DNA from 2 places in the Gemmiger qucibialis genome. Region 1 is predicted to be linked to the other one. Evidence: predicted binding sites of a transcription regulator. Region 1 holds the regulator's gene; the other holds the start of a gene.

Region 1 (15,930 bases):
TTCTTCTCACGGGAAATCTGCTCTACAATGGCGGGGGTCAGGCCAGCGTCTACCTTGTAGGCGTCTTTTTCCTCATAGCGGAAATCATACAGGCTGCGGTTAATGTCCTCAACCTGAGATTTTTCGCGTTTTGCTTCGTTTACTTCTGCCATATAATTCTCAGGCCTCCGCCATCTTTTCAAAGCGCTCGTAGCCGTTCACATTGATCTCTTCCACCAGGCTGCCATCGCCGTTTGCAGCAATCTTGCCGTTGACCAGCACGTGGGTGTAATCAACAGACAGCGCATCCAGAATGCGGGTGCTGTGGGTGATGATCAGCAAAGCGCCGTTGTGGTCTTTCTGGTATTCTTCCACGCCTTTGGAAACCAGGCGCACGGCGTCAACGTCCAGGCCGGAGTCCGTCTCGTCCAGAATGGCGAGGGAGGGCTTGAGCATCATCAGCTGCAAAATCTCGGCCTTTTTCTTTTCGCCGCCGGAAAAACCAACGTTCAGGCTGCGCTCTGCGTAAGAAGCATCCATCTGCAAAATGTCCATGCAGCGGGCCAGCTCTTTCTTGAAGTCATAGTAACGCACATGGCCGACCTTCTGCTGCAATGCGCTGCGGATAAAGCCTTCCAGCGTCAGGCCGGGAACTTCCAGCGGCTCCTGGAAAGAAAGGAACATGCCGGCCTTGGCGCGCTTATCGGTGGATTCATGGGTGATATCCTCGCCCTTGAACAGGATCTGGCCACCGGTCACGGTATATTTGGGGGCACCCATCAAAACATAGCCCAGGGTGGATTTGCCTGCGCCGTTGGGGCCCATCAGCACATGGGTTTCGCCCTTGTTGATGGTAAGATCCACGCCGTGCAACAACTGTTTGTCTTCCACGCGTGCGGCCAGACCGGTTACGTTCAAAACTTGCTCTGCCATAAAAACTGCCTCCTGCTCGCTTTATAATAAGGTGAGCGTTTGTATTTCAAAAAGCCGCAGGCAAACCCGCAGCTTGGTTCGGCGTCCGGTGCAGCCATCCGTTTGCAGCGCAAAGCAGGCAGGCGGCGGTGTGCCGGGCACCTTTGTTATTTTCATATCCTATAAAAACTCTAGGATTAACGGTGCTTATTATATTCCAACAATTTCTTTGCGTCAAGGGCAAACCGCAAAAACTGGTACAAACCCTGCAATTTTGCACCAAAAATGGACGAATCGGGCGATTTTTGGCGTTCGGTGACCACAGAAATGGCGGTTAGGCATAACAAATGCGAGCCGGCCCCGCCCACCGCTTTCCAATCAGTGTTGGCCGTGGCTGCAGCGGTTATGCAAAGGGGAACCCCACAAAAAAAGAAGAGCCTTACCGGAAAATCCGGTAAGGCTCAGCCAGTGCCGCCGACCGGGATCGAACCGGTACGATGTTTCCACCGAGGGATTTTAAGTCCCTTGCGTCTGCCAGTTCCGCCACGGCGGCTAACTGTATGGTATTGTAACGCAAAACGGGGGAATTGTCAATCCGCAAAGCCCTGCCGCCCAGAGTGTAAAAAAGCGAATGGTTTATTTGCGGCGAACGGCAAAGCAGCTCACTTCATGTGGCAGTGTACCCGCTATTTTATGGCAATACCGCATAATTCTAAGTGCCGATACGGCGAGCGAGGTGCGGCAGATGCCAAGCCAAAAGCGCAGATAATACTGGATGCTGCAAAGGTGAGCGCCGCCAGTGGCGGAAACAGCGAACCGAAGCAGGGGCAGCGGTCGCAGAGTGCGAGGGGCTTTTGCCCCCGAAGCACGATGCGGGTACCGCAACCCGACATTATCGAGCATTTTGGCAACGCAGATGCCGTGCCGCAGCTGCCGGAGCGGTGCTTAAGCCGCAAGGCGGGAATTGTGCGGTGTTGCCTTATATGTGATGTGTTTTTGTATCCGCCCACATCACACATCTTTCATATCGTGCGGTGCGCCGCCGCCGACACGGGGAATCGTGCAATGCCGCAGGTAATGCAGGAACATCAGAGAAGAGATGCTCCAGGTCAGAGGGTATGCCCAGAAGATGACCCCGATATCATGGATAAAGTGCAGCGTTACCGTAATGTAAGTAATGCGCAATGCGCACCAGACCGCCAGCATAACGGCCATGGGCACAATGGGGCGGCCCAATCCGCGCAGGATGCCAGCGCAGCAGTGGCTGAACGCAAGCAAAAAGTAGAACAGCGCAATGGTGTGTGCCTGCCGCACGCCAAAGGCGACCACATCGGCCTCGCTGCTGAACGCACCAATCAGCCAAGGCGCCAGCAGGTAAACCGCAACGCCGACGCACTCGGCCAGCGTAATCGAACAAATCACGCCAAAACGCATACCCTTGCGCACGCGGTCAGGTTTGCCCGCACCCACATTCTGGCTGACAAAAGTGGCCAGTGCCATCGAAAAGCAGGTGACCGGCAGGAAAGCAAAACCTTCCACCTTGCTGTAAGAGCCGCACCCGGCCATGGCCAGTGCGCCAAACGAGTTGATGTTTGCCTGCACAATAACATTTGCCAGCGAGACGACCGAGCTCTGGATGCCGGAGGGCAGGCCCTGCAAAATAACGCCATGCAGCATGGGGCCGTCAAACCGAACCTTGCGCCAGCTCACAGCCCAGGCTTCCTTGCTGCGCATCAGCTTGGAGAATGCCAGAATGGCACTGACTGACTGGGAGATAATCGTGGCAAATGCGGCCGCAGCCACGCCGTACCCCAGTACGCCGATAAACAGTAGGTCCAGCACAATGTTAATGAGCGATGCTGTAATCAGGTACTTCATAGGGCTGCGGCTGTTGCCGACCGATTGCAGAATGCTGGCACCCACATTGTACATGATCACTGCAATGGAACCCAAAAAATAGGTGCGGAAGTAGGCGACCGAGTTGCCGATAACATTCTCCGGCGTGCCCATCCAGTGCAGGATCTGCGGGGTCAAAATCACGCCCACAACCGTCAGCACCGCCCCGGCGGCCAGGCCCAGCGCCACCGTGGTGTGGATGGCTTTTTCCAGGCTCTCCCAGTCCTTTGCGCCAAAGTAGCGGGCAATCAGCACACCGGCACCCAGCGCTACGCCGTTCACAAAGCCGGTCAAGAGGAAAATCAGGCTGCTGGAAGAACCAACTGCCGCCAGCGCCTCGCCGCCCAAAAAGTTGCCCACAATCAGCGAGTCTGCCGCGTTGTACAGCTGCTGGAACAAATTGCTGATAAAAATAGGGATCGCAAACAGCAGCATGCCGCGCGCTACACTGCCTTCGGTCAGGGAATTACTCTTGTTTTGCTGTGCCATCTTGTTTTGTTACGCTCCTAAATCTATGTTTTCTTATGGCAACACCGCACAATTCCCGCCTTGCGGCTTAAGCACCGCTCCGGCGGCTGCGGCACGGCATCTGCGTTGCCAAAATGCTCGATAATACACAAAGTATTATCTGCGCTTTTGGCTTAGCAGCTGCCGCACCTCGCTCGCCGTATCGGCACTTAGAATTATGCGGTATTGCCTTATATCTTACACCAAATTTAGATAAAATGCCATTAAACAACCAAAAGCAGCGGCAAGCCAAAGCTGCCGCCGCTGCAAAATTATGTTTGCGCCGCTGGTAAATATTATGCCTGCTGCCCGGTTGGAACATATTGCAACACGTTTTCGGAAACATGGGTGTTGAAAAATTGGATCAGCGGTCCCAGGCAGAACGCACAGATCAGGGTGCCCAGCCCCAGCAGCCCGCCCAGCAAAAAAGCCAGTAATGCGCACAGCGTATCCGTAAAAAGGCGGCAGCAGAAATAGGGGAGTGGCGTGTGGTCCCGCAGGCCCAGCGCCAGGTAATCATACGGGGCAACCCCCAAATCGGAGGTCTGGTGCAGCGAAATGCCAAGTGAGGTGCACACCACCGCTGCAGCCACCCACGCCAGCTGTGCGGGCAGGGTAGCGGCCTGTGCAAAATGCACAGTGAGGAAATCATAGAAAAACGTGATGATAAACCCACAGCAAACGGCATTTGCAACGGTGCCAAAGCCGACATATCTGCGGCCCCAAATCATCTGCATCGTGAAAAATACCGCGTTATAAATCAGGTTCTGTACGCCAAGGGGCAGCCCGGCAAGCTCCGCAGAGCGGATGTTGAGCGCGTTGAAAGGGTCGTTGCCCAGATGGGCAAACTTGAAAAGGGCAACACCAAGGCTGATGATCACAATGCCCACCAGCATACCGGCCACGCGCCGGAAGGTGACATGCTGTTCCATAACTGTACTCCAGTTGTGCTGCCCGGCCGGACAAAAGTTGAGCTCATGAATAAATATGCGTACAACTTATTACAACAAAAGTGTAACATGTCAACGCTGAAAGGTCAATATAGAAATCTATGGCTGGTTATCCATTCTTCTTTACCTGCTTTTGGGCCAAAAACCGCCTGCTTTTTGTGGGAAAAATTTCAAAACTGCTTGTATATTGTGGCCGTTTCGTTTATACTAATATGTATATCTGAAAACTGTATGCTCTGTGCATACAAGCGGACACAAGAGGGAAACGTACTTGGACCTGCCCTGTGCGCGTGTAGCACCATGGCAGCCCACGATCTAGGGGGAAATGATTATGGCAAATTATTTTGAAATGTCCAAAGACCAGCTCCGTGCAGAAAAGGCTGCGCTGGAACAATCCTATGCCGAGTTCAAGGCCAAGGGCCTTAAGCTCAACATGGCCCGCGGTAAACCAGGCCCTCATCAGATGGACCTGGCCATGGATCTGCTGAAAATGAGTGACTATACCACCGAGGATGGCTATGATGCCCGCAATTATGGCAACTTGGAAGGTTTGGAAGAAGCCCGCGCCCTGTTTGGCGATGTGATGGGCGTTAAGCCCAGCGAGGTTTTTGTGGGCGGCAACTCCAGCCTGCAGCTGATGTACAACCTTATCAGCATAGGTCATACCTTTGGCTTCCCGGAATCCCCCTGCCCGTGGTCCCAGGTGGAGCACCGCAAGTTCCTCTGCCCGGCCCCCGGCTATGACCGCCATTTCAAAATCACCGAGGAGTTTGGCTTTGAGCTGATCACGATCCCCATGACGCCGGACGGCCCCGATATGGATATGGTGGAAAAGCTGGTTGCCGAAGACGACACCATCAAGGGCATCTGGTGCGTACCGCAGTACTCCAACCCCGATGGCTATGTCTACAGCGATGAAACCATCCGCCGCTTTGCATCCATGAAGACCGCTGCCCCGGATTTCAAGATTTTCTGGGACGAAGCCTACATTGTCCACCACCTGACCGATGAAATCATCGAGACCCCGGTGCTGCTGAATGAAAGCAAGCAGTATGGCACCGAGGACCGCGTTTTCATGTTCACCTCTACCAGCAAGATCACCTTCCCCGGCGCTGGTGTTTCTGCCTTGGCATGCAGTGAAAAATCTTTGGCTTATATCTGCAGGCGCTTCTCTGTCATGATCATCAGCTATGACAAGATGAACCAGCTGCGCCATGTCCGCTTCCTGAAGAACAAGGACGGCGTGCTGCAGCATATGGCCAAGCATCGCCGCCGCCTGGTGCCCTGCTTTGACGCAGTCAAAACCACCTTTGCCCATGAGCTGACCCCCTGCGGCGATATCGCCCACTGGACCAATCCCAAAGGCGGATACTTCATCAGCCTGTATGTCATGCCCGGCTGTGCCAAGCGTGTAGCCCAGCTCTGCAAGGACTGCGGCCTGACCCTGACCGGCGCCGGCGCAGCGTTCCCTTATGGCATTGACCCGCAGGATTCCCACCTGCGCATTGCCCCCACTTACCCCAGTCTGTCTGAGGTAGAAACCGCATCCATGCTGCTCACCGTCTGCGTGCGCCTGGCTGTGGTCGAAAAGCTGCTGGCAGAATAAAATAAGCAGCCATCCTATCATAGTTAAAACAGGTACGCCCGGTTTTCCCGGCCGGATGCGCCTGTAAAAAAGGGAAAAAGCCGCCTGCTTTCCGGCAGGCGGCTGCTTCCCTGCATGGCGGTGTGTGGCAACGCGCATACGCCGGTAATAAAACCCCGCCCGTGCCGGTGCGCGGGCAATGTTTGGAGGTACATATGAATAAGAGAGGGAAGTCGTGGCATCTGATTGTCACGGCGCTGCTGATCGTCGTGTTCTCGTTTACCGCCCTGTTCGGCGTGAGCTACACATACGGCGATACCAAGAACGTCTACATCAAGGGCGCGGAGGATATCCGCTTCGGTATCGACATCCGCGGCGGCGTGGACGTGACGTTCATGCCGGCTGACGGTGTGGAAGCCACCGATGACCAGATGACCGCGGCCAAAACCGTCATCGAAGACCGTCTGGTCGGCCTTGGCATTACCGACTATGAGGATTATGTGGACTATAACAAGGACCGCATCATCGTCCGTTTTCCCTGGAAAACCGGCGAAACCGACTTTAATCCCCAGACCGCCATTGACGAGATCGGCACCACCGCCGAGATGGTGTTCCGCAAGGGCTCTACTGCCGACGGCGAAGAGATCCTGAGCGGTGACGATGTGACGTCCGCAACCGCAGGCTACAACCAGGAAAACGGTTATGTTGTTCAGCTGCAGTTCAGTGCTGACGGTGCCAAAAAGTTTGCTGAGGCCACCACCGAGCTGGCAGCCCAGTCCAACGGCACCATCTCCATCTGGCTGGACGGCGAGAACATCTCCACCGCTACCGTCAAGACTGCCATCACGGACGGCAACGCTGTGATCGAAGGTTCTTTCACCCAGGACCAGGTCACCGCGCTGGCAAACCAGATTAACTCCGGTTCTCTGCCTTTTGCCCTCTCGGCCGAAAGCTTCTCCACCATCAGCCCCACCCTGGGCGCTAAGAGCCTGGATGTGATGGTGCTGGCCGGCATCATTGCCTTTGCCTTTGTGGCTCTGCTCATGATCGTGCGTTACCGTCTGCCCGGTACCATTGCGGTCATCTCTCTGTTTGGCCAGGTTGTCGCCACGCTGGCATTTGTTTCCGGTTACTTCACCGTGTTCAATGGCTCCACGCTGACCCTGCCCGGTATCGCCGGTATCATCCTTGGTATCGGTATGGGCGTTGACGCCAACGTTATCACCGCTGAGCGCATCAAAGAAGAGCTTGGCAACGGCAAAACGCTGGATGGCGCTATCGCCAGCGGCTTCAAGATGGGCCTGACCCCCATCATTGACGGCAACGTGACCATCGTCATCGTTGCAGCCCTGCTGATGGGTGCTTTTGGCCCCACCGATGGCTTCTGGGGCAAGGTGTTCAACCCCATCTTCTTCATGTTTGGTCCTTCCACGGCTGGCAGCATCTACTCTTTCGGCTTCACGCTGCTCACCAGTGTTCTGCTCAACTTTGTCTTTGGCGTGTTTGCAACCCGCATTATGATCCGTGGTGCATCCCGCTGCAAGGTGTTCCGCAACCCCGTTCTGTATGGCGGTTCCAAGGATGGCAAAAAGACTTACAAGTGCCCCAACATCAACTTTGTCGGCAACCGCAAGAAGTTCTACACCTTCTCCGGCGTTCTGGTTGCCGTGGTGCTGGTGTTCAGCTTTGTCTTTGGCGTTACCATGGATATCGAGTTCAAGGGTGGCGCTATGGTTACCGTTGGCTACCAGGGCGATGTTGATCTGAACAATGTCAAGCAGACGGTAGCCGCCGAGCTGGGCCAGAGCAACCTGACCGTACAGACCGGCACTGATGTTTCCGGTGCACAGACCCTGACCATCAACCTGCCCGGCAGCGAGACCCTTTCCACCGAGCAGTTGGACAGCATGATCGAAACCCTGAACACCACCTACCCGGACAACCAGTTTGTCCAGCAGGAAGTCAGCAACGTCAACCCCACCATCGGCAACGAGTTCCTGGCCAAGAGCGTTGTGGCTGTTGTGGCTGCCTGCGTGCTGATTTTGGTGTACGTTGCCGTGCGTTTCCGCCGCATTGGCGGCTGGTCCGCCGGTGCCATGGCAATCGTTGCTTTGCTGCACGATATGTTTGTTGTGTACGGCGTCTTTGTTCTGCTGCGCATTCCCCTCAACGGCAACTTTATTGCAGCTATGCTTACCATTCTGGGCTACTCCATCAACGATACCGTTGTTATCTATGACCGTATCCGCGAGAACACCGGCCTTTACGGCAAAAAGATGTCCCTGCCGGAGCTGGTCAACCTGTCCATCAACCAGAGCTTTGGCCGTTCCATGATGACCAGTATCACCACCTGCATTGCACTGGCAATCGTCTGCGTGGTGTCCATTATCTTCAAGCTGGACAGCATCTTCACCTTTGCGGTGCCGCTGCTGTTTGGCATGGTCAGCGGTGTTTACAGCACCATGTGTATTGCAACCCAGCTGTGGGTCAGCTATAAGACCCGCAAGGCTGCCCCCGCCCCCAAGAAAGCGTAAACCAGGAGGAACTTTGCTATGCGTTGCCCGTACTGCGGTGCCGATGAATCCAAGGTAATTGATTCGCGCCCCACGGAGGACGGCGAAAAGATCCGCCGCCGCCGCGAGTGCCTTTCCTGCAAAAAACGCTTTACCACCTATGAGATCGTGGAAACTGTGCCCCTGATGGTCATCAAAAAAGACCGTTCGCGTGAAGTGTTCGACCGCCAGAAACTGCTCAACGGCATGCTGCGCGCCTGCGAAAAGCGCCCTGTCAGCTATGAGCAGCTGGATGCCGCCGTCAGCCGCATTGAACAGGTGCTGCTGAACTCTTACGACAGGGAAGTGACCTCCGTCTATATTGGGGACCTTGCCATGGAGCAGCTGAAAAAGATGGACGACGTTGCCTATGTGCGCTTTGCTTCCGTCTACCGCCAGTTCAGCGATGTCAACACCTTTATGGATGAGCTGAAAGACATGCTGGATTCCCGCGCCAAAAACGGCGGCATGCAGGGCTAAAATGTGCCCGTAAAGCACTGCTCCAGCTGGTCGATCTGCGCCAGCACCCGTGCAGCTTCCACCGCAAGGTCGGCCTGGTTTTCCGGGTTGGCATACTGCGACAAAACCGCCATGGTTTCGTTCATGCGATCCAGCGCGTTGCGGCGCACCAGCAGCCCCAGCTTTTTGCTGGCCTGCCTTGCACTGTGCGCGGCCTGCCGGAAAGCCTGCTGCGCCTGCGGGTACTGCTGCGTCAGTGTCTGCGCATAAGCGCTTTGCACCTGGGCACGCAGGCTGCCCGCAGTGGCGCTTACATACTGTTTGCAGCCAAGCAGCACCGCCGCCAGCAGGACCAGAATGGCGATGGCATACCAGTTGCGCTTCATTCAAAAACCACCTGTACTTTCCGGTTTTTCAGACCGCCCGTTCTGGGCGGTCTTTTTTTGTATCACAACGCAGCTTTCCTTATTGCCAAGGTAAGCCAGTACCTCTGCCCGCCGCATCCCGCGCCTGGCAAGGTCGGTATCCAGCCAGGCTTCATTGCGCCCCAGCTGGGCCAGATTTTCGGGGTAAACTTCCTGGTCTACCAACAGCGGCAGCAGCGGGCTGTCGTCCGCCATTTTTTGCGCGGCGCTGATGCTCCCGCTGGGCTCCACCACACCCCATACTACCTGCCGCGGGTCAAAAATATCCTTGCCGCGCAGCGCTTCCATCAGATCGCCCGGCGTCATGCGCAGATGCCGCAGTGCATCCTGCCGGATCTGCCCATCCTGGATTACCGTCACCGGTCTCCCAAACAGCAGCGCCGCATAGCCGGGCAGGTAATAGGCGGCGGTTGAGTTCAATATTTCCAGCGCTGCAATCAATAAAATCGGCACCAGGCTGGAAAGCAGCGGCAGATCCGGCTCATCAATGCAGATGGAGGCAACATTGGAAATCATGAACGTTGTTACCAGCTCGGATGGCTGCAATTCCCCCAGCTGCCGCTTGCCCATCAGCCGCATGGCAAAAATAACCACAGCATAAATAATTACGGTATGCAAAACCGATGCAAGCATAAAAACACCTCCTGCGTTTATCCCTGCCGTTTTTGGGTCACACTGAACAGCAAGGGAAGGTGATTACATGACAACTGCGGATAACCAGCCGCTGGGGCAGGCCCTTGCTGAAAATCAGGCGTTTCTGCAAACTATGTTTGGCGGCTCATCGGATTTCTATACCAAAAGCTTTACGATTTGCGGCTGCCGCTGCTGCATCGCCATGTTTGCGGGGCTTTCCTCGCCGGAAAAACTCTGCATCATGGTGCTGCACGCACTGGGTCAAGGCGTGCCGGGCTGCAAGGCCGGGCCGCAGCTGGTGCAGTACCTGGCAGAGCAAAGCTGCCTACCCACAGAGCAAACCCCCATCACCACCCGTACCCAGCTGGTGGAAGCCCTCGCCGGCGGCATGGCCGTGCTGCTGGTGGAGGGCAGCGGCCAGGCGCTGGCGTTTTCCACCCAGGATATGCCGGGCCGCAGCGTGACCAACCCCAGCGGGGAAGGCAACATGCGCGGCCCGCAGGATGCCTTTACCGAGCACCTGCGCAATAACATTTCCCAGCTGCGCCGCCAGTTCCGCACCGGCAGCTTTACGGCGGAGATCTGCACCGCCAACACCCGTGCCAAAACCGAGTACGCCATTTGTTATGATACCGCCCTGGCCCCGGCGGATGTGGTGCAAACCCTCAAACAGCGGCTGGCCGGGGTACAAATCCCCGTCCTGCTGGACAGCACCTATTTTGCCTCGTTCCTCAAGCAGGACAAGCTCAACCTTTTCCCCGCGGCAGCCTATACCGAGCGCCCGGCCACCGCCTGCGCCCGCATCTGTGAGGGCAAAATCGTTATCCTTGTATCCGGCAGCCCGCTTGCCATGGTGGTGCCCAGCTTTTTTGCCGAGCACTTTGAATGCCTGGACGATTATTCTTCCGGCGCAGTGTTTGCCGGTCTCATCCGCCTGCTCAAATATCTGGCGTTTTTGCTGGCGGTGTTTGGGCCAGGGCTGTATGTCATGGCGGTCAGCTTTGCGCCGGAGCTGATCCCCGTGCACCTGCTGGCCAAACTGGCCCAGGGCGAAGCCTCCACGCCGCTACCGCCCATGCCGGAAATGCTGGCCGTGACCCTGCTGCTGGAAATTGTGCGTGAAGCCGGGCTGCGCGCCCCCAAATCCATCAGCCACACCGTCAGCCTTGTGGGGGCGCTCATCATTGGCGAAACCGCTGTCTCGGCGGGCATCATCAGCGTGCCGGTGCTCACCATGGCCGCGGCGGCCACCATCGCCACCCTGGCAGTCCCGGCGCTGTATGAACAGTCGATTCTGTTCCGCTTTGCGGTCATACTGCTGGCGGGACTGTTCGGTGTGCCGGGGCTGGCCTGCGGGGCGCTGCTGATTCTGGCCATGGCCTGCGGCAGCGACCCGTTCGGTTATGATTATCTTTACCCGCTCATGCCGCCGGGCAAGGCAGCCTTGCGGGATGGTTTTGTGCGGGCCATCTGGTCCCGCCTGGCACAAAAAGGGGAGGTGCTGCCGCGCCATGCAAAAGAGTAATGTGGATTTTTACCCCGTGCTGCTCCTCAGCATTCTGGCCGATACGCTGCTGCGGCTACACACCGGTTATTGGGCGCGGGCAGGGCTGCTGGCTCTGCCCGCCAGCGCGGCGGTGCTGGCCGCTGTGCTTCTGTTAGTGTCGACCAGCTGGCAGGGAAACGCCCTGCTGCAAAAAGTTCTCTGTGTTTTGCTGGCAATCAGTTCAGCATTGGAAATTCTGCGCCTGCACGCCCTGTTTGGCAGCGTGTACCCCGGTACACTGGGGCTGGCGGGCACCTGTTTTGTCGTGCTGGCACCGGTCATCTACCTCCGGCGGGAGCCCGCCCTGCGCCAGACGGCCAACGCCTTGTTGGTGTTCGGTGCCGCGTGTATGGCAATCATGGTACTCTCGGTCGCGCCGCGCCTGCGTGTACCCAACCTGCATGCGGCACCGCTGACAGGGCAGGACTGGCAGGCGGCGTTTGTTTCTCAGCTGGCGCTCCCGCCGGAATATCTGCTGTTTGCCCTTTGGCCTCCGCAGCCCGGCCAGCGCTGCCGCAAGGCAGCAACATTTGCCGCGTCAGCACTGGGCTTTGATGCCGCGGTCCACCTGCTGCTGGAGCTGTTTTTTGGCGCGGCCATGCCCACCCGCCAAACCCCGGTGCAGGGGGCTGCACAGTGCGGGGCGCTTTCAATTTTTAACCGGCTGGAATGGCTGCAAATTTTGCTGTGGTGCATGGTAGTCACGGTGCGGCTGGCACTGTACCTGTATGCCATGGTGGAACTGTGGGGTGGCCGCGCCGGGGCGGGCAGTGCTGCCACCGGGCTGGACCGTTACCCGCTGTACTTTGGCGGCATGGCTCTGCTGTGTGCTGTGCTGCGCACCGTGCCGCTGGAACAGGCATTTTATTGGCGCAGTGCCGTCTGCTGGGGCTTCGCTGCGGTTGTGATGGTAACAGGAGGCTGCCAATGGCTGGTATCATGCATAAAACATCCCGCCTGATGGCGGCGGTGCTGCTGGGCTGCCTGTTGGCGGGCTGCGGCGGGCAGCTGCTTTCCCACAGGGAAATTGTGCGGGCGGTGTTTTTTACCGCGCAGGATGCCGGCTACACGGTCACGCTTTTGACCAGTGACCAGCAAAGCGAGGATTCCGCCGCCTGCAAAACCTTTACAGGCAGCGGCGCTACCTGTGCTGCCGCCTGGAATGCCGCCGCCCAAACCATGAACGGCCAGCCGTTTTACGGCCTGATGGACCTTGCCGTTCTGCCTGCCGGGTGCAGCTGGCCGCTGGCAGAAGAAATCGCTCAGCTGTTGCAAAGCACCGCCCGCCCCGCGCCGGAAATCGCCGTGTTTGTGCTGGATCCTGCCGTGCAGATGCCCATCCAGGACCAAACGCCGACCTTGTACGAAAACTTGAAAGCTCTGGAAGAAAAGCAGCAGCTGCACTGCGGCCTGCAAACCCTGTTTGATAACGCCGAAACCGCCGCTGTGCCCGTCAGTGCGGGCGGGGAATACGCCATGCTGTTTTATGATACCGCTGCCAATACAGCCCGCCAGACGCAAAGCCCGTTGGCTGCCCAGCTGGCGGCTATTCTGTGCGGCCAGGCCCATCGGTTGGACTGCACGTTGCCGGATGACCTGTACCTTGCCGCCAAAGCCGCCGCCGATGTGCAGGTACTGGCCCCCGGCAGCGTGCGGGTAAACCTGACCCTGCGGGATGTGGAACTGAAAGACCTGACTCCCGCCGCCCGCCCGGATACCGAACTGCAGGTGGCATTTGCCGCAGCCGCCAACCGGGAATTTGACGGTTTGATAACGGGACTGTACGGAATAAACGGCCCGGATGCCGACCCGCTCGACCTGTGTTTCTGGCTGCAAAACCGTTATGGCAGCACGCAGGGGGCGCTGCGGGCGGAGCTTACCCTGCACTGGCACCGCCCCGGCGAAGGCTGATCCCCACCAAAGCACGCCTTTATTTGCAGTGCCAGTGTGCCATTCAGCCGGGCAGTCTGCCAGCCAAGACCAAAAAACAGATAGAAAACAGCCCGGAGCGCTAATAAATTACAACGAATAAACGATAAAAAACACTGTTCACAAAAATTTTATACTTCAAGGGGTTGATTTTTGGCAAAGGAACGCTATAATAGATTTAGCACTCAAGAGAAAAGAGTGCTAAACAAAATGTTTCAAAGAAACTTTAATTATAGGAGGATATTTCATCATGAAAATCAAACCTCTTGCTGATCGCGTTGTGATCAAACTCGTTGAAGAAGAAGAAACCTCCAAGGGCGGCCTGATCCTGACCGGTTCCGCCAAGGAAAAGCCGCAGGTTGCTGAAGTTATCGCAGTCGGCCCCGGCGGCAATGTCGATGGCAAAGACGTTGAGATGATCGTCAAAGTTGGCGATAAGGTTCTCACCAGCAAGTACTCCGGCACCGAAGTCAAGGTTGACGGCGAGGAATGCACCATTGTCCGCCAGAGCGATATCCTGGCAATCGTTGAGTAAACTTTAACTGTTCTTACTGATAAAAGGAGATGCTGATTTATGGCAAAACAGATTAAGCAGGGCGAAGACGCCCGCAAGGCTCTTTGCGCCGGCATTGACCAGTTGGCTGATACCGTTAAGATCACCCTGGGCCCCAAAGGCCGCAACGTTGTTCTGGGCAAGAAGTTCGGCAGCCCAGTCATCACCAACGATGGCGTTACCATCGCAAAGGAAATTGAGCTGAAAGACGCTTTCGAGAACATGGGTGCACAGCTCGTGCGTGAAGTTGCCACCAAGACCAATGATGCTGCCGGCGACGGCACCACCACCGCTACCGTTCTGGCACAGGCTCTTGTTACCGAGGGCATGAAGAACGTTACCGCCGGTGCAAACCCGATGGACATCAAGCGCGGCATCCAGAAGGCTGTCAACACCGCTGTTGAGGCCGTCAAGGCACACAGCCAGAAAGTCAACGGCAGCAAGGATATCGCCCGTGTTGGTACCGTTTCTGCCGGTGATGCACAGATCGGCCAGCTGATCGCTGACGCTATGGAAAAGGTTACTGCTGACGGCGTGATCACCATTGAGGAGAACAAGACCACTGCTGAAACCTACACCGAGGTAGTGGAAGGCATGCAGTTTGACCGTGGCTACGTTACCCCGTACATGGTCACCGATACCGAGAAGATGGAAACCGTTTACGAGGACTGCAGCGTGCTGATCACCGATAAAAAGATCAGCGTGTTCCAGGATATCGTTCCTCTGCTGGAGTCCGTGATCCAGTCCGGCCGCAAGCTGCTCATCATCGCTGAGGATGTTGAGGGCGACGCACTGTCCAACCTCATCATCAACCGTCTGCGCGGCGGCCTGAATGTGGTTGCTGTCAAGGCTCCCGGCTTTGGCGACCGCCGCAAGGAAATGCTGCAGGATATCGCCATCCTGACCGGCGGCACCGTCATCAGCAGCGACCTGGGCTATGAGCTCAAGGACGCTACCATCCAGCTGCTGGGCAGCGCCCGCCAGGTCAAGGTTGGCAAGGAGAACACCACCATCGTCGGTGGCGCTGGCGATAAGCAGGCCATTGCTGACCGCGTTGCCCAGATCCGTTCCCAGATCGCTTCCGCTACCTCTGACTTTGACCGTGAAAAGCTGCAGGAACGCCTGGCCAAGCTGGCTGGCGGCGTAGCTGTCATCAAGGTCGGCGCTGCTACCGAAGTTGAGATGAAGGATAAGAAGCTCCGCATCGAGGACGCCCTGAACGCAACCAAGGCTGCTGTTGAAGAGGGCATCGTTGCTGGCGGCGGCACCGCTACCATCAACGCTATCCCCGCTGTTGATAAGCTGGTCAGCGAGCTGGAAGGCGATGAGCGCACTGGCGCTAAGATCGTCCGCAAGGCTCTGGAAGCTCCTCTGCGCCAGATCGCCGCAAACGCTGGCCTGGAAGGCAGCGTTATCATCAACAACATTCTGCAGGCCGGCAAGCCCAACTACGGCTATGACGCCCAGAAGGAAGAATATGTTGACGACATGATCGAAGCCGGCATTGTTGACCCGACCAAGGTCACCCGCTCCGCTCTGGAGAATGCTTCCAGCGTTGCCGCTATGGTTCTGACCACCGAAAGCCTGGTCGCTGACCTGCCGGAGCCCCCGGCACCGGCAGCCCCCGCCGGCGGTGACATGGGCGGCATGTACTAATAACTGCCAAAAAACCGCATGAATCCTTGATTTTTGGAGCGCGCAAAAGCGGATTTACGCCAAACTTACGCCACTTACGCCAAAAATCAAAGCGCACTATAGGGTAACAGAATCGGCACCCGCTGAAAAGCGGGTGCCGATTTTTTTGTCTAGGGGATTTGAAGACTCATGAAACCCACTGATGGATTCTGCGAGCGGCAGACTGTCAGCGGCCTTATTGTTGACGAAAAACAAAGGTAGGGATACAATAATAAAAAAGAATGTAAAACCGGAAGGGAGCGTGCCGCCATGGAAAATCAGAGGGATTTCTGCACAGAATGCCGCAGAGAAACAAACTACACCTTGAAG
Region 2 (15,930 bases), on a different contig from region 1:
TGGCAATCACGAGCTTGACCCCGGCTTTCTGCACGGTGCGCAGGGCATCGACGTTTTCTTTGGGCACGCGCGGCTCCCCATGGGGGCGCAGGGTGCCGTCAATATCTAAAACAAGCAAAGTGGCAGGCATGGCAGGTACTCCTTAACATTTGGTTTGGTTTCTTCTATTATATCAAATCCGCCCCCAAAGTCTAGCAGGGGGCGGGCAAACATATAGTTGTGGAGAAAAACAATGAGCGAAAGGCGGGCGGCGCACCATGCGGCATACCAGACGAAAAGAACGGGACGGGCTGGACCTTGCGCGCCCGGCACCGCGCAGACGGCACAAAACGCTCCGGCAGCTCTGTGCGCTGCTGCTGGGGCTGGCGGGCCTTGCCCTGCTTGGCATGGCCGTGTGGGGGGCGGCTTTGCCCCGGCGGCTGGATGATGCCTTAGCCCAACACTATGCCGCCCAAATGAGCGTGATGCAGCGGGAGCTGTTTGCCCTGCGCCGCCGGCTGGCAGAATACGAACCGGATGCCGAAGAAAACGCCGCCCTGCGCAATTTTTTGCAAAGCAGGCAGACGGACGGCGAACGCTGGGACCCCGTGTGGACCGCCGCCCGCTGGCCCGGCGGATTTTTGCTGGCGCAGCCGGTGCAGGCGGGGGCCGCCGTGCTGGACCGCAGCGGCCGTTTTGCGGGCATTGCAGGGGAGCATGGCACGGTGTCCCCGGCGGGCAGCGGAGCGGGGGCAGTCCCGGCTCTGGTGGGGCAGGCCCTTGGCACGCTGACCCGCCAGAACGGAGTCCTGTGGGTGACCGGCCTGCCCTGCAGCTGTAAGGCGGCAGCGGGGGAGTTGGCCGTTACCGCGCAGGGACAGTATTGGGCCGGGCAGCTGGCAGCAGCGCCCCAGCCCGACCCCGGCGGCCTGACCCTGCGCGCCCCGCTGGAAGATACTGCCGATGAAACCGACTGCCTGTATTTCATCGGGGGCTGACAGCTGCGGCAAAACCTTGTATAATACCCATATGGCAAAAGGACAGACCAAAGAACGATCAGACCAGAGCAGGCAGTGGCCTGCCGGGAGGTGCGCATGAAAAAAGACGGCAAAAAGAGGGTGTGGTTCCTGCTGATTTTCTGCACTGCCGTGTTTGCGGCATTTTTGGTGCGGCTGTACTGGATGCAGTTTACCATGGCGGATCACTATGCTAAAAAGCTGGAACAGGCATCTCAGACCAGCTATACCGTGCGCATCCCGGCGGCGCGGGGAAGCATTGTGGACCGCAGCGGCACGGCGCTGGTGCAGGATGACACCGTGTATGACCTGGCGCTCTGCGTTCCGGCCCCACCGGGCACCGAGATGGCGCAGACCCTGCAAACGTTAAAAGAACTGGATCTAGGCGGCAAGGATGTGGAAACACAGCTTGCCGCCTTTTGTTCTGCCGTTTCGGCGGGGGAACTGCCGCTGGCTGAAAATCTGACCCAGGCACAGTGCCAGAGCCTGCTGGCTGCTGGTCTGCCCCAGAGCGGGGCGGTGCGGCTGACTGCCCGCGGTACCCGCACGGCGGTGGATGGTACCCTCGCTCCGCAGCTGCTGGGCGGCGTGGGGGCCATGAGTGCCGAGCAGTGGGCACAGAAAAAGGCCCAAGGCCTTGCCATGGATGAATCCATCGGCCAATGGGGGCTGGAAGCCGCCTGGGAGGATGCTTTGCGCGGCAGAGCGGGAAGCCTGAAAGTGACAGTTGACCGCAGCAGCGGCGGCCGCACCGAAACCATACAAAGTACGCCACAGGCCGGGGATACCCTGCACCTTTACCTGGATGCTGACCTGCAGCGCACCCTGCGCAGCGCATTGCAGCAGCAAATTGAAACTTTACAGGCCACAAAGCCGGAAGGCAAGGGCAAAGAAGCCTGCGCAGGGGCGGCTGTGGTGGTGGATGTGCAGACCGGCGGCGTTCTGGCGGCGGTCAGCCTGCCGGATTATGACCTTGCCAGCTGGCGGCAGAATTATGCCGCACTGGCTACAGCCCAGGGAGCACCGCTGGTCAACCGGGTGCTGAACGGCCAGTATGCGCCGGGGTCGGCGTTCAAACCGGCAGTAGCGGCATCGGCTCTGGCGGCGGGGATCATTACCCCGCAAAGCACCGTAAACTGCGGCGGACGGTACACCTACTATGCGGGCTACCAGCCGCGCTGTTTGCAGCTGGGGCACCGCGGGGCCGTCAGCATGGTTACGGCGCTGCGCCACAGCTGCAACATTTATTTTTATGATGTCGGCCGCCTCCTTGGGGTGGATACGTTTTCCGCTACCGCGCAGCAGCTGGGCCTTGGAGCACCCTGCGGTACTGAGCTGCCGGAAACTACAGGCCGCCTGACCTGGAGCACCGATGAGAACTATCAGGCGGGCCTTGCACTGATGGCGGCCATTGGGCAGGGCAACACGTCGGTCAGCCCCTTGCAGCTGGCGGCCTATGCCGGGGCCCTTGCGCGGGATGGCCAGCGCCCGGCGCTGCATTTTGCCCAAAGCACAACCGATGCCGCCGGGAATATAACCTGGCAGGCGCAGCCGGACGTTTTAGCCCAGGCACCCGGCGGGGCGGCAGTGTTTGCCCCCATCCGGGAGGGTATGGCCCAGATGGCCCAAACGCTGCGCACTTTGCGGGAATCGCCTATCCCCCTTGCCTGCAAGACCGGCAGCCCCCAGCTGGCGGGCACGCTGCCGGATGGCACCCACTACACAAACTCGGTGCTCATCGGGTATGGGCCGGTGCAGCAGCCGCGGTTTGCGGTGGCGGTGGTGATCGAATACGGCGGCGGGGGCAGCAATGCCGCGCCCGTTCTGCGGGCTGTGGCGGACTGGTTTGCAGCAGCCGGAATGGCCTGAACAGGATGGAATTTTGTGGGGAATTTTTGCATTCAACATGCAGGATGAACTTTTCGCTTTTTGTCCACAGACGGGGTGGGGAAAACCTGTGGAAAGTGAAAAAACGGGCAAAACCCCCGTAATAATTGTAAGTTTTACCCGCAAAAACGGGGGTAAAACTGGTAGTTTGCCCAGTAAGCGGGGGTGTTTATCCGTACTGTTATGTTGAAAGGTTTTCCACAATATGTTGAAAACACCCCCTGAAACGGTGGAAAACTGGCCATACAAGCGGGTTTTCCACGCTTTCAACAGGGTTTTCAACATCCTCAAAGGAAAACCTTTCCAGTACGGTTTGTATAAACCGCGAAAACACGCACAAAAGCACCGCGCAAAAGGGTGAAAAATCTGTACTTTTGACGCCAAGGAAAAAGGTGACAAAAGCATAGGAAATGTGCTATACTATATCTGTATAATTATCGAATCATGCCAGAAAGCTGTGCGGGCTGCCATACGCGGCAAAATGGCTGCCAAACGCCGCCGCACAGGGCTTTACCCAATCGTTTTAAGGAGTAACCACATTGCAGATGGAAAATAAAAAACGCATGCCCCAGCAGGCCCCCCAGGCCAAGGCAGACAAGGCCCCTGCGGAGCAGGATACCGCCCTGGTATGGGGCAAAAACCCCGTGACCGAACTGCTGAAAAGCGAAGCCGGGGTGGACACCCTGCTGTTGGCCGACAGCATGGAGCCGCGCATGGCCGGGTATTATACCGCGCTGGGCAAAGCGGCCGGGGCGGTCATCAAGCGTGTACCCGCCGGCAAGCTGCAAAAGCTGTGCGGTACCCAGGACCACCAGGGGGTGGCGGCCTGGGCTGCCCGCATCCAGTATGTTGGCGTGGAGGAACTTTTGCAGATCGCAAAAGACCGCGGCGAACCGCCGTTCCTCGTGCTGTGTGACGGTATTGAGGACCCCCACAACCTGGGCGCAATCCTGCGCAGCGCGCTGCTGTGCGGTGCCCACGGCGTGATCATCCCGCGGCGCGGCGGCGTTGGCGTGACCGGCACGGTCATGAAATCCAGCGCCGGGGCAGCTGCCCGCATCCCGGTGGCGCGGGTCGCCAACCTGCCGCAGGCCATCCGTGACCTGAAAAAGCAGAACATTTTTGTTTACTGTGCCGACCTGGGCGGTGCTCCGCTGGAAAAGACCGATCTTTCCGGCCCGGTGGCGCTGGTGCTGGGCAGCGAGGGCGCAGGCCCCGGCGCGCTGGTGCGCAAACTGTGCGATGCCGCCGTTACGCTGGATATGGCCGGTGGCAAAACCGGTGTGGACAGTTATAACGTCAGCGTGGCCGCCGGTATTTTGATGTACAACATCATGCAGCGCCGCAAGTAACGGCTGCGCAAAAAAAGGAATCCCATACCAAAGGGGAGAACAACATGCCAAGCAAACGTACAAATGATTCCGTGGACCGCATTCTGGAAGAGCTCAGCCATGAGCAGGCCGAACGCGGCATCCGGGATAGTGTAACAGACCGCCAGGTGGATGCCATCCTGCAAAGCCTGGGCCACGGCAGCATGGAGGAATCCTCCGGCGGCGGTTCGGCATTGGGGCCCATCCAGAAAGAGGACCTGCCGGATATCACGCTGGGCAAAGGCAATAATTTTAACACCGAGGACCGGTTTTCCACCGCTGTGCTGGACGACCTGCTGGGCGATCTGCCCAGTATGCGGGCTGCCAAAAAGAATAAACCCGGCCCCGCTGCCCCGGCCCGCCGGCCTGCTTCTGTGCCGGAGCCGCGCCGCATGCCGGAAGTTGAGCCTAAAGTAGAAAAACAAAATAATATACAAACTGTACAACCGACTCAGCCGGTGCGCTCGGAACCTGTTCCGCAGCCTGCCCGCCCTGCCCCGGCACAAACTGCGCCCCAGCAGCCGGCCCCGCAGGTACAGCCAGAGACAAAACCGGCCCCGCAGCCGGAACCAAGACCGGCGGATGCAACATCAGGGGATACCACCCGCACCAGCATCATTAAAGCCTTTTTGGGCCGCATGGTGCCGGAAGCGGACAGCAAGTCCTTGGATGCAGGCAAAAAAGATTTTACCAACTTTTTTGGCACCAGCGTGGCCGTTGTTCCGGATGATATGAAGTCCGAGCAGGAGCGCCAGCAGACCCCCAAGAAAAAGGGCTTATTTGGCTTTGGATATGCTACCGATACCGGGGAGTTTGAGCCGATCAATGTTTCGGTCAGCGGCAGGGTGGAAAACCAGAGCACCCAGCAGCTGGAAGAACAACTGCCCCGGTCGCAGGATGTTTTGCCACAGGATGAACCGGACGAGATGGAGCTGCGCGAGCAAGAGCCGCCCCGCCACTACGCTGCAAAGAAAAAAGGCTTTTTTGCCAGCCTGTTCGGCGGCAAAAAGCACGATGTCTATGACGAGCTGGAATCCTATGACCCGTATGAGGGCGAGCCGGATACAGCCCCGGTAGAAAACTGGGAGGTTCCGGAACAGCCCCGGGAGGAGCCGGAAACAGAGGAAACGGGCGAGATGCCCCGCCTGACCGCTACAAACGCAGGGCTTTCCATCTCCGGGCGGCAGACTTCCCAGTTTGCCGCCACAGGCAAACCGCTGCTTCCGAAGGATGAGCCGGCCCCGCAGCCGGAACCTCAGCCCAATGTTTACCGCAAAAATAAAAAGCGGGATACCGTGGAGTTCACCCCCCGCAAGGAGCGGGAACGCACCATGCCGTTCACTCGGCCTGCCCCCCGCCGCGAAGCGGAACCCGTGGGCGAGCCGGTCATGACCCCAAACGATACGGTGCAGCCGCAGCCCGCGCCTGCCCCGCAGGCGACCACCGGTTTTACCATGCAGCTGGGGGACGAGCCCGCACCGGAAAGCACCCAGTCGTTCCTGCATGAACTGAACGCAGCCCTGCCGCCGCGCCGCAAAAAGCCTGCGCCCAAAGCTGCCCCCGTGCAGGAAGAACCCGCCAGCGGCGATACCTTTGAGGAACTGCCGCAGGAGCTGGCCCAGACCCTGACCGGGCAAATCCGCCTGAGCGAGATTGCCGAAGGGGTGGAAGAACAGCCGGAAGAACCGAAAAAGCCCGCCCCGAAAAAAGAGGAAGAAAGCTTTGAGGAGCTGATCGGCCCCCTGGTGGATGAAAAGCCCAATACCGCGGAATTTGTGCGCGGCATTGAACAGTCCATCAACCTGGAAAAGATCAAATCGGATTCAAAGGCAAAAACAGAAAAGACCGATACCGATTACCAGGCGGCTGCTCAGTACCTGAGCGACCCCAACGCCGGGGCGGAGCCGGAAGCACCGGAACAAAAAAAGCCCGGCAAAGGCTTTAACATCCTCCGGTTTGCAGGCAAGCCGAAGGATGAAACCACCCCCGATGGCGAAGCGCCTTTTGCCGCACAGGCCGCCGTCCTGCACCGCCACGAATACGAAAGCACCGATGATGCCCCCGTGGTGCGCCATGACTTGGAACTGCGGGTGATGATCACCACCGGCACAGCAATCGCTGTGGGCGCTGCAGCCCTGATTATGATCGTTCTGGGCACTATGGCGGCCACCGGAGCCAATCTTGGCCCGCTGGATACCACAGCCAGCACCAAACCGCTGCTGGTGACCATGCTGATCCTGCTTGCTGCCAGCGCGACCCTGTGCTGGCAGACGATGCTGGGCGGCCTGGCCGGGCTGATCAGCATGCGCCGGGGCAATACCGCAGATACCATGCCCGCCATGGCCGCGGTGGCCTCCATCCTGCAATGTATCATGTTTTTGGCAAAGCCGGAATGGTATAACCCCGCAACCCTCTGCCTGATGACCGGCCCCGCAGCGCTGCTGCTGTGCGGCAACGCTGCAGGCAAGGCAATCGACGCCCACACCATCCGGGATAACTTTACCCTTGTCAGCGCCGGGATGGACCACGCTGTGGCATATCGGCTGAAAGATGCCGGGGTACTGCGCACCGTGACCGCCGGGCTGGCGGAACCGCGCCCCAATGTGCTGGTCAGCCGTCCCACCCGCCTGATGAAAGGCTTTTTGGCGGGCAGCGAATCCCGCCGCACATCGGATAAAAACCAGCAGCAGTTTGCCCGCATCCTGCTGGGCTGCGGCGTGGCTGCATTCCTGTTCACCCTGCTTTACCGCAAGGATGCCGGAACGGCGTTCACTGCGCTGGCCGGTGTACTCTGCCTGGGCGCGCCGCTGGCCGGTACGCTGATCTCCGCCATGCCCATGCGTTTGATGCAGCGCAGTGCCGCGCAGATCGGCGCGGTCATCCCCGGTTGGAAGGATATCCGACTGCTGGGCCGTGTGAACGTGCTGCAGGTCACGGCGCAGGATCTTTTCCCCAAAGGGTGCATTACGCTGCGCGGCATCAAGCCGGTGCGCAAAGAGGATATTGAGCTGGCCATCATCTACTCCGCTTCCATGCTGGCCGATGTGAATACCCCGCTGAAAGATATCTTCCTTGGCATGACGGGCGATAACCGCAAGCTGCTGTGCAAGGTGGAAAACCTGGAAACGCTGGACGGCCTGGGCTATGTGGGCTGGATCAACGGCGAGCGGGTCATGATCGGCTCCCGCCGGCTGATGGATACCTATGATATCCAGCTGCCCAGCATGGAATATGAACGCCGCCATACCGTGAACCAGCGCCGGGTCATCTACCTGGCGGTTTCCGGCAAGCTGTTCAGCATGTTCCAGGTGGCTTATCAGAGCGATCCCGATACCGCCGCCGTGTTGGATTCCCTGCGCCGCGCCGGACTTTCGCTCATTGTGGACTGCGATGACTTTAACTGCGATGAAGCGCTGCTGCAGACTGCTTATAACCTGCCGGTTGGTACCGTCAAGGTGCTGAGCGGCAAGGAACACAAGGCGCTGGAGCCTGCTGTGGCCTGGCTGCCGGAAAGCGAAGGCAACATGCTGCACCTGGGCAGCTTTGCCAGCTTTGTCGGCGGCCTGGAAGCCGCTGCGGGTGCGGCAGAGGGGGAACACCGTTCTTCGATGGTGCTGTCGGCCTCGGTGCTCATCAGCTGCATTCTTGCCATGATCATGGCGCTGGCCGGCGGCCTGGCCGGGCTGCCGCTTCCGGCACTGGCCTTGTATCAGGTCGCTTGGGCGGTTCTGGCCATGATATTCCCCCTGATCCAGAGATATTAAGGGCAATACCGCATAATTCTAAGTGCCGATACGGCGAGCGAGGTGCGGCAGCTGCTAAGCCAAAAGCGCAGATAATACTGGATGCTGCAAAGGTGAGCGCCGCCAGTGGCGGAAACAGCAACCCGACATTATCGAGCATTTTGGCAACGCAGATGCCGTGCCGCAGCCGCCGAAGCGGTGCTTAAGCCGCTAGGCGGGAATTGTGCGGTGTTGCCTAAGGGATATCTGAAAACAAAGAACTGGATTGAGTTTTCGGCTTTTCAGATATATCCAAGCGTTTTTGCGGGAAAAATAAAAACGGGAACGACATAAAAAGGAATGGTGCAACCATGTACCGCACAATTCAACATCAGATGAGCATTGATGACTACCTGCCGCCCTATGAAGGCGAGCTGGTACAGGAGAACCGCTGGGTGCGCCTGGCCCAGGCCATTGACTGGGATGCCATTGAACAGGAGTACAGCGGCCATTTTGCTGCTGGCGGCAAGGTGGCAATTCCGGCCCGCATGGCGTTCGGTGTGCTGGTGATTCGTGCAGCGTGCCGCACAACGGACAGCGAAACGGTGGAGATCGTGCGCGAAAGCCCCTACCTGCAATACTTTTTGGGCTTTGATTCCTTTACCTATGATGTGCCGTTTTCTTCCCGCAGCATGGAGCGGTTCCGTACCCGCATTTCCCCCGCCCGTGTGCGGGAGGCCGTAGCGCTGCTGCGCGGCTTTGAAACCAACAAAGGCAATAAAAAATGAAAAAGGGCCGCATGACTCCGGGCAGCTGCTCCGAACCGTGCGGCCATGTTATGCCCTGCAACCCCAACCTTGCAACAGATAGGAGAATTATGGAAATTATTGTTGATGCTTTTTTGGATGCACTGATCGACGGCGTAAAAATGCTGCCGTTTTTGTATCTGGCATATCTGCTGATCGAATGGCTGGAACGCAACCATGGCGAGCGAATTGAAAAAGCGTTGGCTGGCGGCGGCCACTGGGGCTTTGTGCCCGGCGCACTGCTGGGCTGCGTACCACAGTGCGGGTTTTCGGCGGTAGCGGCCAACTTTTATGCCAGCCGGGTCATTACCCCCGGCACGCTGCTGGCCGTGTTCCTGGCAACATCGGATGAAGCCATCCCCCTGCTGGCGGCGGAGCCTACCCTGTGGAACAAGCTGGGCCTGCTGCTGGTGCTCAAAATCGTGTTTGGCATTGCAGCCGGTTTGGTGTTGGATGTTCCGCTGCGCCGCATCCTGCCCAAAGGGCTGTATGGCGGCTATGAGGGCCATGCCGATGAGGTGGACTGCCACGAAGAACACGAGGAACACAGCAGCATTTTCCTGGCGGCACTGCGTCACACGCTGGAAATTTTTGTGTTCATCTTGGTGTTCAGCTTTATCATTGGGCTGATCTTTGGCTTTGTCGGGGCAGATTCCGCCGCGGCATTCCTGGGCAGTCTGGGCATTTTCCAGCCCATGATGGCCGCGCTGATCGGTCTTGTACCCAACTGCGGTGCCAGCGTACTGCTGGCTCAGCTGTATATGGGCGGGGCTATTACCTTTGGCAGCTTTTTTGCGGGGCTGTGCTCCGGCGCAGGTATCGGCCTGGCTGTGCTGTGGCGTGTCAACCCCAGCTGGAAACAGAACCTGTTCATGACAGGGCTGCTCTGGTTCTGCGGCACCTGCTGCGGTATTTTGCTGCAATGGGTGGTGTAAGAGCTGCCGGCGGCCATAACCCGTAAAATAATAAGTAGGGGACGATGCGGAAGCATCGTCCCCTTTGATATGCTTTGTGGGATGTTGTAGCCAAGGCTTGCGATAAAATTCTATTGTGGCATCTACCGCATGGTTCCGGAACGGTCAAGACCGTTCCCTACGGAGCATTTTATAGTGGGTGATAGAACATAAAACATTCGGTAGGGCGGGGTCACCCGACCCCGCCGAAACCTGGCCCTATTGCATGTTGAAAAATTGTGATGAACCAACAAATTGCTTGTAGGGGGCGGCGCCCCCGACGGACGTATAAATAACAGTGAGCTTGTTTGTGCGCAGTAGAGCGGGGTGCCCTCACCCCGCCGCGGAGAAACCTTGGGCAATACCGCATAATTCTAAGTGCCGATACGGCGAGCGAGGTGCGGCAGATGCTAAGCCAAAAGCGCAGATAATACTGGATGTCTTATCGAGCATTTTGGCAACGCAGATGCCGTGCCGCAGCTGCCGGAGCGGTGCTTAAGCCGCAAGGCGGGAATTGTGCGGTGTTGCCCTTGCCCTATTGCCGCGAACATTGCAAATGATTTGTAGGGGACGATGCTCGCATCGTCCCGCCCGCCGGGCCTTGCCACGCTGCTACCCCCAAAACGTGGGAAGAACCCTGCCGTGCACGCAAAGGCTCTCCCTCCAAATACAAATTTACCCCCAAAACAAAAAACAAACGCCGCAGGGAGCATCACGCACTCCCTGCGGCGTTGTCATTTATATCGTCTCGCCTTCAGCCTCTGCAGCCGGTTTCTTCTTCCCAGTCGCCGAAATCTTCGGCTTTGGCGATGGTGGTAGGGTCCACCTTGCCGTCCTCCGTCAGCTTAACGGGTTCGGTCTTGTCCTGGACCGGATTCACATTCGGCACATCGTTACCACTCTGGATGGGAATGGTAACGCCGTCATCTTCCTGCGCGGGTTCTTCCACCGGGGCAGCAGGCTCCGCTACAGGGGCCTGCTCAGCGGGGGCAGGTTCCTCAATCGGTGCGGGCTGTTCCTCGTCCGGGGCAGGCTCTGCCGCCGGTTCTTCTGCGGGGGGTTCCTCGTCGGCATTTTCTTCGGTTTCGTCCGCATCTTCGGTGCTTTCGGAAGCTTCGCTGTCGTCAAATGCGGAGTCATCCACAATCTGTTCGCTCTCTTCGTCCTGAGCCAGATACTTGCTGACAACATAAACGCCAACACCGATGGCTGCGCCCAGCACAATGGGAATCAGATGAAATTTTGCCATAGTAATTTCTCCTTTCGTGCGCGGGCAACTGGCCCGGCAGCTGTTTGGGGCGGTTGTGCCTGGAACGATTGGCACAACCTTAAGGCAATACCGCATAATTCTAAGTGCCGATACGGCGAGCGAGGTGCGGCAGATGCTAAGCCAAAAGCGCAGATAATACTGGATGTCTTATCGAGCATTTTGGCAACGCAGATGCCGTGCCGCAGCCGCCGGAGCGGTGCTTAAGCCGTCAGGCGGGAATTGTGCGGTGTTGCCTTAAATTAGTGTCAGTATAACACCCTGCGGGGCAGAAATACAAGTCAAATTTGTTAAAAGTTACACAAAATCCAAAAACGCGAACTCGCTGCCTTACATCTTGTGGTCAGCAAACAGCGGGTCATCCTGCCACAGTACGGTGTGCCCGGCGGCGCGGGTGGCGTTCAAGTCAATGATGCGCTGGTTGCCGGAGCCGCGGAACCGCAGCGAAATATCGTGCTGCGCGGGGATAAATTCGCCGTCCACCAGCACATCGATCAGGCTCAGCATCTCGTCCGTCACTTCGCAGCGGGCGTGGCTGGGCTGCAAAAGTTCGGTTTCGTATACATTGCCGGTGTAGCACCAGATGGTTTTGTGGGGGTACAACACCCGTACTTCGTGCAGGAACGGCACCAGCGCACGCTGGTTTTCCGGCTCAAAGGGTTCGCCGCCCAAAAGGGAAAGCCCATCAATATAATCCGGGGCAAGGCTGCCCAAAATTTCATTGCGCACGGCTTTATCAAAGGGCAGGCCATAACCAAAATCCCAGGCAACGGCGTTAAAACATTCCGGGCAGTGGCGGCGGCAGCCGGAAACAAACAGACTGGTACGCACGCCCGTGCCGTTGGCAATATCACAGTATTTTATGGTTGCGTAGTTCACGCGGGGAGCCTCCTTATAACATGCAACACTATATCTTGTATAGTGCTGCGGCAAATCATCACAATAGGCAGGTGCCTTGCACCAGTATACCAGCCGTGCCGGGCAAAAGCAAGTGTCCAGGGAACAATAAAATCACATATCATCGCAGCTTTGAAAAAAGTGCCTATTTTACCCAAAAAGCCAGCGCTTTTTTCGGCGTTTTGTTTTGCAATCTTTTTGAACGTCCCATCGCGCTATATGGCATATATGGGTACTATTAGCAAATTATATACAATATATTGTGGTGTATTGGCTTGACTTTGCCGGGCCGATGCGGTAAGATAAATACGCTCGCCAAAATCATGGAGCGGTTTTGGTGTGGGGTATCAACCCGGCAGCTTTTATTGAGGTAAGGAGATAACAGTTCATGAAGATCATCAAGCGCAACGGCAGCGAGGCCGTTTTCGATATATCCAAAATTATTGCAGCGGTGACCAAAGCCAACAACGTTGTTGCCTCCAACCAGCGCTTGACCAAGGAACAGATCACGGCCATTGCCGACGATGTGGCGCAGGAATGCCAGAGCCGCAACCATGCCATGAACGTGGAGGAGATCCAGGATCTGGTGGAAGACGCCATCATGCAGACCAAAGCGTATGAGGTGGCCCGCAAATATATCACCTACCGCTATGTGCAGAGCCTGCGCCGTACCCATAACACCACCGACGACCGCATTCTGTCCCTCATCGAGTGCAACAATGAGGAAGTCAAGCAGGAAAACGCCAATAAAAACCCGACCGTCAACAGCGTTCAGCGCGATTATATGGCCGGCGAGGTCAGCAAGGACCTGACCATGCGTATGCTGCTGCCTGCCGAGATTGTAAAGGCACATGAGGATGGCATCATTCATTTCCATGATGCTGACTATTACGCCCAACATATGCACAATTGCGACCTGGTCAACCTGGACGACATGCTGCAGAACGGCACGGTTATTTCTGGTACCCTCATCGAAAAACCGCATTCTTTCTCCACGGCCTGCAACATTGCCACCCAGATCATTGCGCAGGTGGCATCCAACCAGTACGGCGGCCAGAGCATCAGCCTGACCCACCTGGCACCGTTTGTGGATATCAGCCGCAAAAAGATCCGCCGCGATACCGAAGCGGAGATGAAGGAACTGGGCATTGATCCCGGTGAAGAAAAGCTCTCCCAGATCGTTGAAGCCCGTCTGCGCGAGGAAATCAAGCGCGGTGTGCAGACCATCCAGTACCAGGTCGTTACCCTGATGACCACCAACGGCCAGGCACCGTTCATCACGGTATTCATGTACCTGAACGAAGCGGGCGAAAACCAGCGCCTGAAATCTGACCTTGCCATTATCGTGGAAGAAATGCTCCGCCAGCGCTACCAGGGTGTTAAGAATGAAAAGGGTGTCTGGATCACTCCCGCATTCCCCAAGCTGATCTATGTGCTGGAGGACGATAATATCCGCGAAGGCACCCCCTATTTCTACCTGACCAAGCTGGCCGCCAAATGCACCGCAAAGCGCATGGTGCCGGACTATATCAGCGAAAAAAAGATGAAGGAATACAAGCTGTCTAAGGGTGAGACCGAGGGCAACGGCGATGTATTTACCTGCATGGGCTGCCGCAGCTTTTTGACCCCCGACCGTTCCGGCACTGGCTGGAACAACGTGGCCAACGCCAAGAACTATGTGCCGGGCAAGCCGAAGTACTATGGCCGCTTCAATCAGGGTGTTGTTACCATCAACCTGCCGGATGTGGCCCTGTCCTCCGGCGGTGAGCCGGATAAATTCTGGAAAATTTTTGATGAGCGCCTGGAACTGTGCCACCGCGCCTTGCAGTACCGCCATAACCGCCTTAAGGGTACCCTGTCCGATGCGGCACCCATTCTGTGGCAGTACGGCGCTCTGGCCCGCCTGAAAAAGGGCGAGCCCATTGATAAGCTGCTGTACGGCGGCTACTCCACCATCAGCCTGGGCTATGCGGGCCTGTATGAATGCTGCAAATATATGACCGGCAAGAGCCATACCGATCCCGCCGCAAAGCCCTTTGCCCTGAGTGTGATGCAGCACATGAACGATAAGTGCAACGAGTGGAAGAACGCTGAAAATATTGATTACTCGCTGTACGGCACCCCGCTGGAATCCACCACCTACAAGTTTGCCAAGTGCCTGCAAAAGCGGTTTGGCATTGTGCCGGGCATTACGGACCGCAACTATATCACCAACAGCTACCATGTGCATGTGACCGAGCAGATCGATGCGTTCACCAAGCTGAAGTTTGAAAGTGAGTTCCAGCGCCTGTCTCCGGGCGGTGCCATCAGCTATGTGGAAGTGCCCAATATGCAGGATAACCTGGAAGCTGTCATCAAAGTGATGCAGTTCATCTATGATAACATCATGTACGCAGAGCTGAACACCAAGAGCGACTACTGCCAGGTGTGCGGCTATGACGGCGAGATCAAGATCGTGGAGGACGACGGCAAGCTGGTGTGGGAGTGCCCGCACTGCCATAACCGCGACCAGAGCAAGCTGAACGTTGCCCGCCGCACCTGCGGCTACATCGGTACCCAGTTCTGGAACCAGGGACGCACCGCCGAAATCAAGGACCGCGTGCTGCATCTGTAAAACGTATAAAGATAATAGAATAAACAAAATGAGGCGTATCCACGATATATGGATACGCCTCATTTTGTTGCTAAGATAAATGAAACGGTTGAATTATAGAGGGGGGTATTCTGATGTATTTGAGGGGAACTTATTTTGGTTGTAATTTATTTATTGTTTTTGGAAATAACTTTGTAATAATATGAATAAACGGAATAGCTCTAAGCGATTGAAAAAACTCAATTCTTGCGATATAATAAATTACACTTACAGTGAAATATATTTCAAACAGATGAGGTGGAAGTATGCTGAAAAATAATATAGAGGTCGATGTAAAGGTAAAATGTATAGAAGCTGCGACCACGCAGGCAAAGCTGGCTGAAGAAGTTGGAACCACGCCGTCCTATGTAAATCGCCTGATAAAGAAGAAAGACGGAATTGTAAATAACACATTTTTGCAGATGTTAGAAAAGCTTGGTTATGATGTAGAACTGACCTATGTGAAAAGGGAAATATAAGGCGAGGAGGATACAGTGATGCGAGGCAAAAGTATAAATCTGTTTCTGATGGATGGTGAGGCCGGTGGCAGAATAAAATGTACACTGGCGAATTGGACAGGTATTGCATATAAAATTCCTCGGACAGAGCTTGACCGCTGCAAGGAACGAGAGGATTTAAAACAGAGTGGTGTTTATTTCCTCTTTGGTACTTCAGACACCACTGGAAAAGGTGTTGTTTATATTGGACAGGCTGGAGCAAGGAAAAACGGTGAAGGTATTCTGAATCGCCTGCAGGAACATAAGAGAAATCCAGAAAAAGATTACTGGACAGAAGCCATCGTATTTACCACATCCAATAATTCATTTGGACCCACTGAGATAAGCTATCTTGAAAACCGTTTCTGTAATTTGGCACTGCAAGCGAATCGCTATGAGGTCAAAAATGGAAATGATCCTACGCCGGGTAATATTACAGAAGAAAAAGAATGCGAACTGGAGGAGTTCATTGATTATGCAAAAGTAATCATGGGAACCTTGGGACATAAGCTGTTTGAACCTATTACCAAGCCAGTTGAAGTAAAAACGGAAGTTGAAGAAAAACAGGCGGATGATATCGGGAAGTTGTATCTGAAAAGAACCATTAAAACAATCGGTACGGTCGAAGCCGTTGGAATGCAGACTGCAGAAGGCTTTGTGGTTTTGGCGGGAAGCCACATCTCTCCATCGGACGATGATACGATTTCGGAAGTTATCAAAGAAAAAAGAAAGAAGACTACTCTTGATGCTGACGGGAAACTGATAGAGAATTTGCTGTTTACCAGTCCTTCCTATGCTGCAATGTTTGTGATTGGCAAGAGTGCGAATGGACTGACAAGCTGGAAGGATGCTGATGGACATACACTTAAGAGCTTGGAATCTAAAATTGATGAATAAATGTTGC

What was found. The regulator NrdR, encoded in region 1, represses ribonucleotide reductase genes. The targets are predictions, from matches to a motif close to CACNANATNTNGTG.
Region 2: the regulator NrdR is predicted to act here: its motif matches at 12,149-12,162, upstream of nrdD (anaerobic ribonucleoside-triphosphate reductase).

The regions. Positions count from the first base shown of each region.
Region 1 is NZ_JAQFEN010000005.1:39,734-55,663, forward strand. It holds gene sufB (Fe-S cluster assembly protein SufB) at 1-152, opposite strand, end outside; gene sufC (Fe-S cluster assembly ATPase SufC) at 160-912, opposite strand; tRNA gene PG062_RS09050 (tRNA-Leu) at 1,361-1,444, opposite strand; gene PG062_RS09055 (MATE family efflux transporter) at 1,903-3,276, opposite strand; gene PG062_RS09060 (hypothetical protein) at 3,390-3,587, shown strand; gene PG062_RS09065 (YczE/YyaS/YitT family protein) at 3,591-4,226, opposite strand; gene PG062_RS09070 (aspartate aminotransferase type Ic) at 4,576-5,850, shown strand; gene secF (protein translocase subunit SecF) at 6,045-8,363, shown strand; gene nrdR (transcriptional regulator NrdR) at 8,382-8,861, shown strand; gene PG062_RS09085 (DUF4363 family protein) at 8,858-9,226, opposite strand; gene PG062_RS09090 (DUF421 domain-containing protein) at 9,227-9,898, opposite strand; gene PG062_RS09095 (spore germination protein) at 9,966-11,423, shown strand; gene PG062_RS09100 (hypothetical protein) at 11,410-12,405, shown strand; gene PG062_RS09105 (hypothetical protein) at 12,372-13,355, shown strand; gene PG062_RS09110 (co-chaperone GroES) at 13,624-13,908, shown strand; gene groL (chaperonin GroEL) at 13,948-15,582, shown strand; gene PG062_RS09120 (hypothetical protein) at 15,679-15,930, opposite strand, start outside.
Region 2 is NZ_JAQFEN010000001.1:849,012-864,941, reverse strand. It holds gene PG062_RS03895 (HAD hydrolase family protein) at 1-130, opposite strand, end outside; gene PG062_RS03890 (hypothetical protein) at 258-977, shown strand; gene PG062_RS03885 (peptidoglycan D,D-transpeptidase FtsI family protein) at 1,074-2,864, shown strand; gene rlmB (23S rRNA (guanosine(2251)-2'-O)-methyltransferase RlmB) at 3,428-4,234, shown strand; gene PG062_RS03875 (hypothetical protein) at 4,279-8,016, shown strand; gene PG062_RS03870 (transposase) at 8,346-8,762, shown strand; gene PG062_RS03865 (putative manganese transporter) at 8,852-9,715, shown strand; gene PG062_RS03860 (hypothetical protein) at 10,488-10,982, opposite strand; gene nrdG (anaerobic ribonucleoside-triphosphate reductase activating protein) at 11,331-11,879, opposite strand; gene nrdD (anaerobic ribonucleoside-triphosphate reductase) at 12,286-14,511, shown strand; gene PG062_RS03845 (helix-turn-helix domain-containing protein) at 14,796-15,008, shown strand; gene PG062_RS03840 (GIY-YIG nuclease family protein) at 15,027-15,923, shown strand.